Regions from separate parts of the Lysinibacillus sp. NPDC094177 genome, predicted to be linked through region 1. Evidence: riboswitches for the same ligand, from Rfam matches in the RefSeq annotation. Region 1 holds a riboswitch; the other holds the start of a gene.
What was found. Region 1 has a riboswitch for S-adenosylmethionine ahead of ACQKNC_RS21500 (methionine ABC transporter ATP-binding protein). Riboswitches for the same ligand answer to the same signal wherever they lie in the genome.

Region 1 (5,389 bases):
ACACTTTTCCGTTTTATCTACCAACTTTAGAAATTTATCGACCAACTTTCACGATTTATCGACCAACTTTTGAAATTTATCGACCAACTTTCACAATTTATCACCCAACTTATGAATTTTATAGACATCCACCTGCAAATGAGCAAAAAAAGGATTCATACACAAACTGTGTGTGAATCCTTTGTCGCGCAGTCTCCACTCCAATCAACTAATACGCATAGCGTGCATCCTCTGACATTTGTTTTATAGCAAAAGGGTTTCGTCTGCGAGAAAGCGAAGCGGCAGCAACAACGAAATGCATAAATTTTAATAAAAGTTCTACACTATTGCTGATTGGAGTGGAAGGCTACTCGACTCCCGTGGTAAAGCGAAACAGGCGAGACCCTGAGGCCAACACGATGTTGGTCACGAAGGCGTTGTCACAGGACGTGACGTACTTAGCCTTCGTTCCTTTAGCGGAGGAAGCGGCTCATCGAACGCCCCTAGGAAAGCGCCCAGCCGGAACGGAAATCAACCCCACGCTTTGGCATGATGAGTTTCATTTTGGTTCGTAACGGTTATGATGGTATACTACAGAAAATGAGGGAGACACTGAAAATGTAGTGTCCTAATAATGATAGTAGAGGAGCCTATAAATGACGATTCAATTTATTCATTATCCAAAATGTACTACTTGCAAAAAAGCTCAGAAGTGGCTAAATGACAATGGGGTATCATACGAAGAGGTACACATTGTCGAACAACCGCCTACAAAGGACGAATTATCAAACCTATGGCAAGCTAGTGGACAACCTTTAAAGAAATTTTTTAATACTTCTGGTATGAAATATCGAGAGCTTGGCTTGAAGGATAAACTTGCTGAAATGACTGAAGAAGAGCAACTTGAACTGCTTGCTTCAGATGGTATGCTGATTAAACGTCCAATTGTAACCGATGGAAAAAAAGTTACTTTAGGGTTTAGAGAATCAGATTTTGAGCAAGCTTGGAAATAACCCTATTTATCCTTGTTTTTATAGAAGAAGTATGGCACACTGAAAATGAATATATTACATATTTATGGAGGGGTTAATGCATGAGCACACCTAAAGACTTACGTTACTCTGAAGAGCACGAATGGGTAAAAGTAGAAGATGGTAAAGTACGTATTGGTATTTCTCATTTCGCACAAGCTGAACTTGGAGATATCGTTTTCGTTGAACTTCCACAAGTTGGCGACGAAATCAAAACTGATGATCCATTCGGTAGCGTTGAATCTGTAAAAACAGTTTCTGAATTATACGCACCAATCTCAGGTACAGTAGTTGAAGTAAATGCAGATTTAGAAGATAGCCCAGAATTCGTTAATGAATCACCATATGAAAAAGCATGGATGATCGTTGTAGAGCCTGCTGATGCATCAGAAGTTGAAAAGCTTATGACAGCTGAGCAATACGAAGAAATGATTGCAGAATAAGACAAGCCTGAATTAGAAAAACGTCGGAAACTACCGACGTTTTTTATTATCTTCATTCATCCCGCTACTATAACAGTGAGAAGAATGCAAGTATATTCCTTTATCAATAGGTGTCTAACTGTATCAACGATAAAGTTTATTGATATAATGAATTATAAGGGATATGTCTAAATGGGGGTGGCGTGATGGTCGAGGGAAAATGCTTAATTGTCGAAGGCCGATCGGATAAGCTTCAAATTGAACCTATTTTAAATGAAGATGTTAAAATACTTTGTACGAATGGTACAATTGGTGTGCATCAATTAGAAGAGCTACTTGATCCATACGAGGGTTGTGAGCTTTATACGTTTTTTGATGCAGATACATCGGGTGATAAACTACGAGCATTAATGGACAGACATTATCCAGAGGCTGAGCATTTACGTACGATGCCAACATATAAGGAAGTTGAGACAACTCCGAAGAAGGTGTTAGCAGCGATATTGCTTCGTGCACACTTCTCAATCCATAATGAATATATTTTGTAAGGTTGCGTGAAAAATGATGGAAGAATGGTCAAAAGAGCAGTGGGACGCGGTTGTCCAGTCAGGTGAAAAGGCTGCCTTTTATTTATATACGCCAATGTGTGGAACGTGTGCAGTTGCATCGAAAATGATGACGGTTATTGAGCAATTGCTACCACAGCTACAAGTCGGCAAAGCGAATATTAATTTTATAGAGCAAATAGCTTATGCTCATAAAATCGAAAGTGTACCATGTTTACTCGTATGTGAAGGCGGAGAAGTGACAGAAAAGGTTTATGCCTTTCAATCCGTACCATATTTATACGAATTGTTAAAAAACTAATTGACTGAATATTAATCGCGTGGTAAAGTAACAAATATATTAAAAAACAATAAATATATCGAACTCTTATAAAGAGCGGCGGAGGGAAGTGCCCTATGAAGCCCGGCAACCATCACAATGTGAAAAGGTGCCAAATCACCCAAAGATTTATCTTTGAAAGATGAGAGAACGGTTTAGCGTATAATTTACGTGACCCCTTCTACTTGTCTATAAGTGAAGGGGTTTTTTATATAAGAAAAGGAGAATTCGCTATGATCAATCTTCAAAATATTACGAAGAAATACAAAACTACGAATGGCGAATTAACTGCAGTTAAAGACGTCAACCTTTCTATTAATAAAGGTGAAATTTTTGGCATTATCGGTTATAGTGGCGCTGGTAAAAGTACAATGATTCGCTTGTTAAACGGTTTAGAAAAGCCTACATCTGGTACAGTGACAGTTAACAATCAAGAATTTTCATCCATAAAGGGGCAAAAGCTCAGAGATGCTAGACAAAAGGTCAGTATGATTTTCCAACATTTCAATTTACTTTGGTCTAGAACCGTTGCGGAAAACATCGCTTTCCCACTAGAGATAGCAGGTGTTCCAAAGGCACAACGTGAAGCACGTGTGAAAGAATTGATAACACTTGTTGGTCTAGATGGACGCGCTAAGGCGTATCCATCACAACTATCCGGGGGGCAAAAGCAACGTGTAGGTATCGCTCGTGCGCTTGCTAATAACCCAGAGGTATTGTTATGTGATGAGGCAACATCTGCACTCGATCCGGAGACAACAGATGCTATCCTTGATCTTCTTGTCGATATTAACGAACGATTAGGTCTAACGATTGTGTTAATCACACATGAAATGCACGTTATTCGCAAAATTTGTCATCGTGTAGCGGTTATGGAAGCTGGAGAAATTGTAGAACGTGGTGAAGTATTACAAGTATTCCAAACTCCGCAAGCGGCCATTACGAAAAAATTCGTTTCTCAAATTACAGATACGAAGGAAACACAGGAAACCGTGGCACAAATTAAAGCAAATTATCCTAATGGACAACTTGTTAAGCTAATCTTTGTAGGAGAAAAAACAGAGCAGCCTGTCATTTCACATCTTGTGAAACAGTTTGATGTAGAAGTAAGTATTGTACATGGTAATATTTCGCAAACGAAAAATGGCGCGTACGGTACACTTATTGTGCAAATTGATGGGTCAGAGGCCAATGTTGCTGCTGCACTTAGCTACTTAAATACAGTCGAAGTACAAACGGAGGTGATTGCAAATGCTAACTAGTCTTTTTCCGAATGTCGACTGGGAAAAAATGTGGGACGCTACGTATGAAACATTGTACATGACAACAATTTCTACGGTTATCACATTTATACTTGGATTAGTGATTGGAATCTTATTGTTTTTATCAAGTCCTAACCAACTATGGGCCAATAAAATTGTGAACTTTTTAACCGGCTCAATCGTTAACATTTTCCGTTCGATTCCATTTATCGTTTTGATTATCTTATTAATTCCATTTACGAAATTTTTACTTGGCACAATTCGTGGCGCAGATGCGGCTTTACCAGCACTAATTATTGGCGCTGCACCATTCTATGCACGAATGGTATTAATTGCTTTACGTGAAATTGATAAAGGTGTTATTGAAGCAGCTCGTTCAATGGGTGCCAAAACGTCAACGATTATTTGGAAAGTATTAATTCCAGAATCGTTACCAGCGCTTATTTCTGGTATTACTGTAACGGCTGTAGCACTTGTTGGCTATACTGCGATGGCAGGTATTATCGGTGCAGGTGGTCTAGGAAACTTAGCATTCTTAGATGGTTTCCAACGTAATCGCACAGATGTAACTTTAATGTCGACTATATTAATCTTAATAGTTGTATTTGTTATTCAATGGATTGGCGACATGATTACGATCAAAACAGATAAACGCTAATGAGGCGCTAATAAAAATTGTAGTGACAAAAAGAGTATTCCGTTACGAACATCTAAGAGGTTATCTCGGTTTTATACCGCTAACATATTTAAATAGGAAAAAAGGGAGAGTAATAAAATGAAGAAGTTATTAGCAGGATTATTTTTATCAGTATTAGTACTAGCTTTAGCCGCTTGTGGTGCTGGTAAAAAAGAAGATACAAGCTCAGGCTCATCATCTAATGATAGTAAAGAAAAAGTAACGTTAACAGTAGGTGCTTCGAATACACCTCATGCGGTTATTCTGGAAAAAGCAAAACCAATTTTAGCTAAAGAAGGTATCGATCTTAAAATTGAAAAATATCAAGATTATGTATTACCAAACCAAGATTTAGAATCTGGCGATCTTGATGCAAACTACTTCCAACACATCCCTTATTTAGAGAAAGAAATTAAAGAAAAGGGTTATGATTTTGTAAACGCTGGTGGTATTCATATTGAACCAATCGGTATCTACTCTAAAAAATATAAATCTCTTGAGGATTTACCAGAGGGTGCAACAATTTTACTTTCTAACTCTGTTGCAGATCACGGGCGTATGCTTTCATTATTAGAAGCTAAGGGCTTAATTAAACTTAAGGATGGAGTAGATAAAACATCTGCTGAACTTAAAGATGTTGAAGAAAATCCTAAAAACTTCAAATTCGATGCAAATACAGCGCCTGAAATGCTTGTACAAATGTATGAAAATAATGAAGGTGATGCAGTTCTTATCAATTCTAACTACGCAATCGACAACGGACTAAATCCATTGAAAGATGCAATTTCTCTAGAAGATAAAGAATCTCCTTATGTAAACATTATCGCTGTACGTGCTGGTGATGAAACAAAACCAGAAATTAAAAAATTAGTAGAAGTATTAAAATCTAAAGAAATCCAAGACTTCATTCTTGAAGAATGGAAAGGCTCAGTTGTACCAGTTAAATAAATCAATTATGCTTCGGCATAATTGATTCCGGAATTGGCTTTGTGCTTAGGCCTGCAGATGTTTTTTGCGCGAAAGCGAAGCGGCAGCAGCACTGATGCAGGTCAGTTAGCCGTTATCGCATGGATGCGATGATTTTAGGCTAACATCCTTTGTGAACTCCTTTCCGATTTATCAAAAAGGGTATGT
Region 2 (5,389 bases), on a different contig from region 1:
TGAAAAATAGTAAAATAATGAACGGTACAGAGCGAATAATATTAATAAATAAATTGAAAAATTGATATAGAAATTTATTTTCAAATGATTGTCCCTGGCGAGTTAAAACGATTAAAAGCCCTAAAGGGATCCCTATTAAAATAGAAAAGAATAATGAAATCCCGACCATTTGGAAGGTTTCAATAATAGATTTCCCAATAACATCTGACCAATCTGCAAAGAAGCTTTGAATGCTATTCATTTAATTCGCCTCCTAACTCCTCAACACCTACCCCGTTTTCTGTAAAATACTTAAGTGCTTTTTCTACGATATGTGCCTCACCGTGTAGATGGACTACAATATTACCGACAATGCCGTTTTTTAATTCAATGATATTGGCTGCTAAAATATTTGGTTGTACATCATAAACTTTGCTCACTTCTGCAAGTAATGGTTTCCCTGTACTTTCTCCAAGGAATGTTAAACGAATCACACTTCCGGAAAGATTTAATTGCTCGATAAGAGAAGGAGACAAATTGCGTTGAGAAATAGTGTTTAAAAACTTTCGTGTCGTTGGGTGCTGAGGCTTCGAAAATAGTTCTATAGCAGAGCCATATTCTACGACCGCTCCTGATTCAAGAACGGAAACATCATCGCAAATTTTTTGAATAACATTCATTTCATGTGTAATAAGTAAAATAGTGATACCTAGCTCACTATTAATTTTCAACAGAAGTTCAAGAATAGCGTCAGTTGTTTCAGGATCTAGTGCACTTGTCGCTTCATCACTTAGTAAAATCTCAGGCTCTTGGGCAAGGGCACGTGCAATAGCCACACGTTGCTTTTGACCACCTGAAAGCTGGTTAGGGTAGCTATCTAATTTCTCTGTTAGGCCAACAATTTCTGCATATTTTGCAACGCGGTTTTTCACTTCAGAGTCGTTATAGCCGAGAAGCTTTAAAGGTACCGAGATATTGTTGTAAACGGTCGCTGTTTTTAAGAGATTAAAATGTTGGAAGATCATCCCTATTTTTTGACGTGTTTTGCGAAGGTCGTGTAGAGAAAGGGCATTAATATCCACATTATCGATCAAAACTTTTCCTGTTGTTGGACGCTCTAATAAATTGACACAGCGAATGAGGGTACTTTTTCCTGCACCACTGTAGCCAATAACCCCATGAATATCACCTTTTTTGACATGCAAGTTAATACCATCTACTGCTTTGACGATACCTTTTTTAGTTTTAAATTCTTTTGTTATATTTTCTAATTGAATCATACTGAATATCTCCTTTCTAAGTCCTTCTATAAAGCAAGAATCTGCTAGCTTTCCTGTAGGAGTCTCGCAGATTCTTGATTATATGAAGGAACCTTAATCGTTACTTACCAGCTTGGAATAATAGAACCTTTGAATTCCTCTTCAATAAATTTGCGTACTTCATCAGATTGATAAGCTTCAACAAATTTTTTAATTGTTGGGTCATCCTTGTTTTCAGCACGTACCGCAATGTAGTTTACATATGGAGAGTTAGTAGATTCTAAAAAAATGGAGTCTTTTTTAGGATTAATGCCAGCATCAAGAGCGAAGTTCGTGTTTATAGCTGCTACATCTACTTCACTAAGTTGTTTTGGAATTTGTGCAGCCTCTAATTCAATGAATTTCAAATTCTTTTTGTTTTCTTCCACATCACGAATAGATGCTGTTAAATCTGCTCCGCCTTTTAATTTAATAATGCCTGCCTCTTGAAGGACAAATAGTGCACGTGCTCCATTTGTTGGATCATTTGGCAATCCGAATGTTGCACCATCAGGAATTTCATCGAATGATTTATATTTCTTAGAGTATATGCCCATAGGAGTCAAAATTGTTTTTCCTACTGGCACTAAATCTGTATTGTGATCTTTGTTAAATGTATCGAGGAATGGCTTGTGTTGATAGCTGTTTGCATCAAGATCACCCTCGGCTAATGATGTATTTGGTAAAACATAATCAGAGAAAGTTTTTAGTTCTACCTCTAAGCCATTTTCTTTGGCAACTTTTGCAGCAACCTCTGCAATTTGTTCGTGTGGACCAGAAGTTACACCCACTACAATTTTATTTTCATTAATAGCCTTACTTTTACTATCTTCTTTAGTACCACAGCCTACTAACGCTGCTACCAATGTGAGACTCGCTAAACCTAATAAAAATTTGTTTTTCTTTTTCATGAAACATACCTCCAAAGTTGTTTTATCGGTTTGTATAAAAAAACAATTTCGCCTTGGCGTAATTGTAGCTGACGCTTTGCTTTCGCTACAGATAAACAATGCCGTCCGGATTTTGAATTGTGCTAGCACAATTCATTCCTTTCAAAATCCGTGACATCCGCCGGAGGCTTTTATCTTCATGTAAATGAAGATAAAAAAAACTCTCTTAAAAAAATTAAGAGAGGCTCATGAAAAAACGTCCTCTCTTATCTTTCAAACGACTATCGTTTGCAGGATTTAGCACCTTCCTTAAAAAAGGAGGTTGCCGAGCTTCATAGGGCCAGTCCCTCAGCTACTCTTGATAAGAGATTTATAATATTTTTTTGTAAATCCGATAGAACTAATATAAATTATAGGATATAGTTAGTCAATTGAATTTTTTAAATTTTTTATTTTATTATAATATTTTAGTTGCGAAAGAGGCATGGGAATGTCTGTTAAAGTAAGGCGGGAATATTGTTATCACTGCCGATGTCGTTTTAGCAGAAGTACAAGGGATTTATCATATTCGACAGTTTGCTGAAGAAACAGGTCACTATTTTATCCGCTAGAAGAGGGGCTGAAGCAACCAAGAAAGATTGTGAAATGAAAAAACTGTCCCCTGTAGCAAGTGTGAGCTAATAGGACAGTTTTTCGATAGGTTCTTGCTCAGGAAGGGGGATTGAAACGCTCATGAGCTAAATAAGTTTAATTTTTCAATTCTGCTGATTGCTTCACGTATGCGGTCTTCGCTAACAAGTAAGCCAACCCGCACATAGCCTTCACCATATTGACCGAAGCCGTTACCTGCAGCTACTGCGATATCAGCTTTGTCGAGCAATAAATCAGCAAATTGTTCACTCGTAAAACCTAATGGGACAGGGAGCCATGCAAAGAAAGAGCCTCTAGGTGCTGTTACTTGCCAACCAATTCGCTGAGCTTCTTCGATAAGGACGTTTCGTCGACGCTCATAAGTCGCTCTTAGCTTATCAGCGCAACATTGAGAAGCAGTAAGTGCAACTGCCGCAGCTTGTTGCACTGCAGGAAATTGACTACAAAATAGATGATCTTGAATAAGGTTAATGGCTGCAACAATATCAGGGTTACCAACTGCAAAACCAATGCGCCAGCCTGCCATATTATACGTTTTGGATAATGTATACATTTCGATACCGACATCTTTTGCACCGTCAGCTTGCAGGAAGCTAATAGGTCTATTGCCGTCAAATCCAATCGCCCCGTAGGCAAAATCATGTGATACGATAATATTGTGCTCTTTTGCAAAGCGTACTGTTTCTTCGAAAAATTCAAGTGTTGCAGTACCACCGGTTGGATTATTCGGGTAATTCAAGTAAAGAAGCTTTGCCTTTTCTTTTACTTCATTGGATAAAGCATTATAATCAGGCAGGAAATTATTCTCTGCAAAAAGTGGCATGACTTCAAAATTAACATCACCTAATACGACACCAGATAAGTAATCTGGATATCCAGGATCAGGTAGTAACATTGTATCTCCAGGGTTTAAAACCGCCAACGGTAGCTCAACAAGACCAATTTTCGTACCACCGAGAATAGCTACTTCTGTTTCAGGATCAATGTTAACATTGTATTCACGTTTGTAGAAGTCTGCTGCTGCTTGGCGTAATTCTGCTATGCCACGAAATGGAGAGTATTTATGATTTTGAGGATTTTCTGCTGCCCCCTGTAATGCTTTAATAATGTGTGGAGGAGTGGGTTGGTCAGGATTACCTTGACCGAGATTAATAACATCACGCCCTTCAGCTAGAGCAGCGTTTACTTTTTGCACAAGTGCTGCAAAAAATTGAGTTGGGAGTTGCTGTAGTTTTTTTGAGAATTCCATGCATGTCCACCTTTTTCAGAATATAATAATTATTAAAGATATGATGCACATAATATTACTTTTTTTAGTAATTGTCTAGAGCATTTTCAAAAACTATAGGTAACTATAAGCGACCAAATACGTATATGGGGGTGGGAAAAATGAACAAAGTCTCATATTTTATCGTCAATGCTTTTACTACAGAACTTTACATGGGAAATCCCGCAGCAGTATGTTTACTTGATTCAGTAATACCTGAGTCGACGATGCAGAAAATTGCTCAGGAGATTCCTGTACCAACAACAGCTTTTGTACAAAAGAAGGATAATGATTTTTTTCTTAGATGGTTTACACCAGCAAAGGAAATACCGATTTGTGGACATGGGACAATTGCTAGCGCTTTTTTACTCTGGAAACAAGGGATTGTACCCGTCAACTCTTCAATTACATTCCAAACTTTAAGTGGTCCTTTGCAAGCGATTTGGTTTAATGAGCTGGTTGAAATAACAATTAAGAAGTACCAGTTAGAAGAGATTGAATGTCCTTTGGAGCTTGAAGAATGGCTTGGTATGAAACCAACATATGTGGGAAAAACAGAATTGGATTATATCGTGGAGCTAAGTCACGAAGAGTATATTGCAGATTTCAAAGCTGATTTTCATGCGATGAATCAGTTCCCTGTACGTGGTGTTTGTATTACAAGTCGTTCTAAGGATGAGGGGATTGATATTGTTTCAAGATTCTTTTCTCCAGCACAAGGCATTGATGAAGACCATGTAAATGGTTCCACTCATGGTGCGTTAGGACCTTACTGGTGTGAAAAGTTATCAAAAGAAAGCATCGTTAGCAAACAGCTTTCAAAACGTGGTGGATTATTATACGTTACACCAAAAATAAAAGATGTGGCAATCGCGGGTTCGGCAGTTCGAGTATTAAGTGGAGAAATGTTAATCTAAATATTGAGCTAAAACCATGGAAGTAAGGTTGATTTATTGTAGTATAAATACAGAATAGTACTGTCTAGAGGAGGAATAGCTATGAAGATTGGCTGTATTCAATTAAACGTAGGCTTTGGCAAAGTAGAAGAAAATTTTGCTCGCGCTGAGGATAAGATTCGTGAAGCGGCAAAACAAGGTGCAGAAATTATTGTGCTACCAGAAATGTGGAATACAGGCTACGCACTTGAAAAATTACCAGAGCTTGCAGATGTGGATGGAGAACGTTCGAAAGCATTTTTATCAAACCTAGCGAAAGAGCTTGGCGTACATATTGTAGGTGGTTCTGTTTCAACGAAAAAGGGCGATAAATTTTACAATACGATGTATACGTTTAATAGAAATGGT

Region 2: it holds a riboswitch for S-adenosylmethionine, as region 1 does, so the genes downstream of both, ACQKNC_RS16915 (MetQ/NlpA family ABC transporter substrate-binding protein) here and ACQKNC_RS21500 (methionine ABC transporter ATP-binding protein) in region 1, are expected to answer to the same signal.

Annotation. Positions count from the first base shown of each region.
Region 1 covers NZ_JBNNTW010000022.1:25,094-30,482, forward strand. Annotated here, with positions in the region: gene ACQKNC_RS21480 (arsenate reductase family protein) at 636-992, shown strand; gene gcvH (glycine cleavage system protein GcvH) at 1,073-1,453, shown strand; gene ACQKNC_RS21490 (toprim domain-containing protein) at 1,639-1,980, shown strand; gene ACQKNC_RS21495 (thioredoxin family protein) at 1,997-2,299, shown strand; SAM riboswitch class I at 2,363-2,466, shown strand; gene ACQKNC_RS21500 (methionine ABC transporter ATP-binding protein) at 2,551-3,579, shown strand; gene ACQKNC_RS21505 (methionine ABC transporter permease) at 3,569-4,237, shown strand; gene ACQKNC_RS21510 (MetQ/NlpA family ABC transporter substrate-binding protein) at 4,355-5,203, shown strand.
Region 2 covers NZ_JBNNTW010000011.1:21,404-26,792, forward strand. Annotated here, with positions in the region: gene ACQKNC_RS16905 (methionine ABC transporter permease) at 1-241, opposite strand, end outside; gene ACQKNC_RS16910 (methionine ABC transporter ATP-binding protein) at 234-1,259, opposite strand; gene ACQKNC_RS16915 (MetQ/NlpA family ABC transporter substrate-binding protein) at 1,364-2,188, opposite strand; SAM riboswitch class I at 2,431-2,535, opposite strand; gene ACQKNC_RS16920 (pyridoxal phosphate-dependent aminotransferase) at 2,898-4,067, opposite strand; gene ACQKNC_RS16925 (PhzF family phenazine biosynthesis protein) at 4,208-5,002, shown strand; gene ACQKNC_RS16930 (carbon-nitrogen family hydrolase) at 5,084-5,389, shown strand, end outside.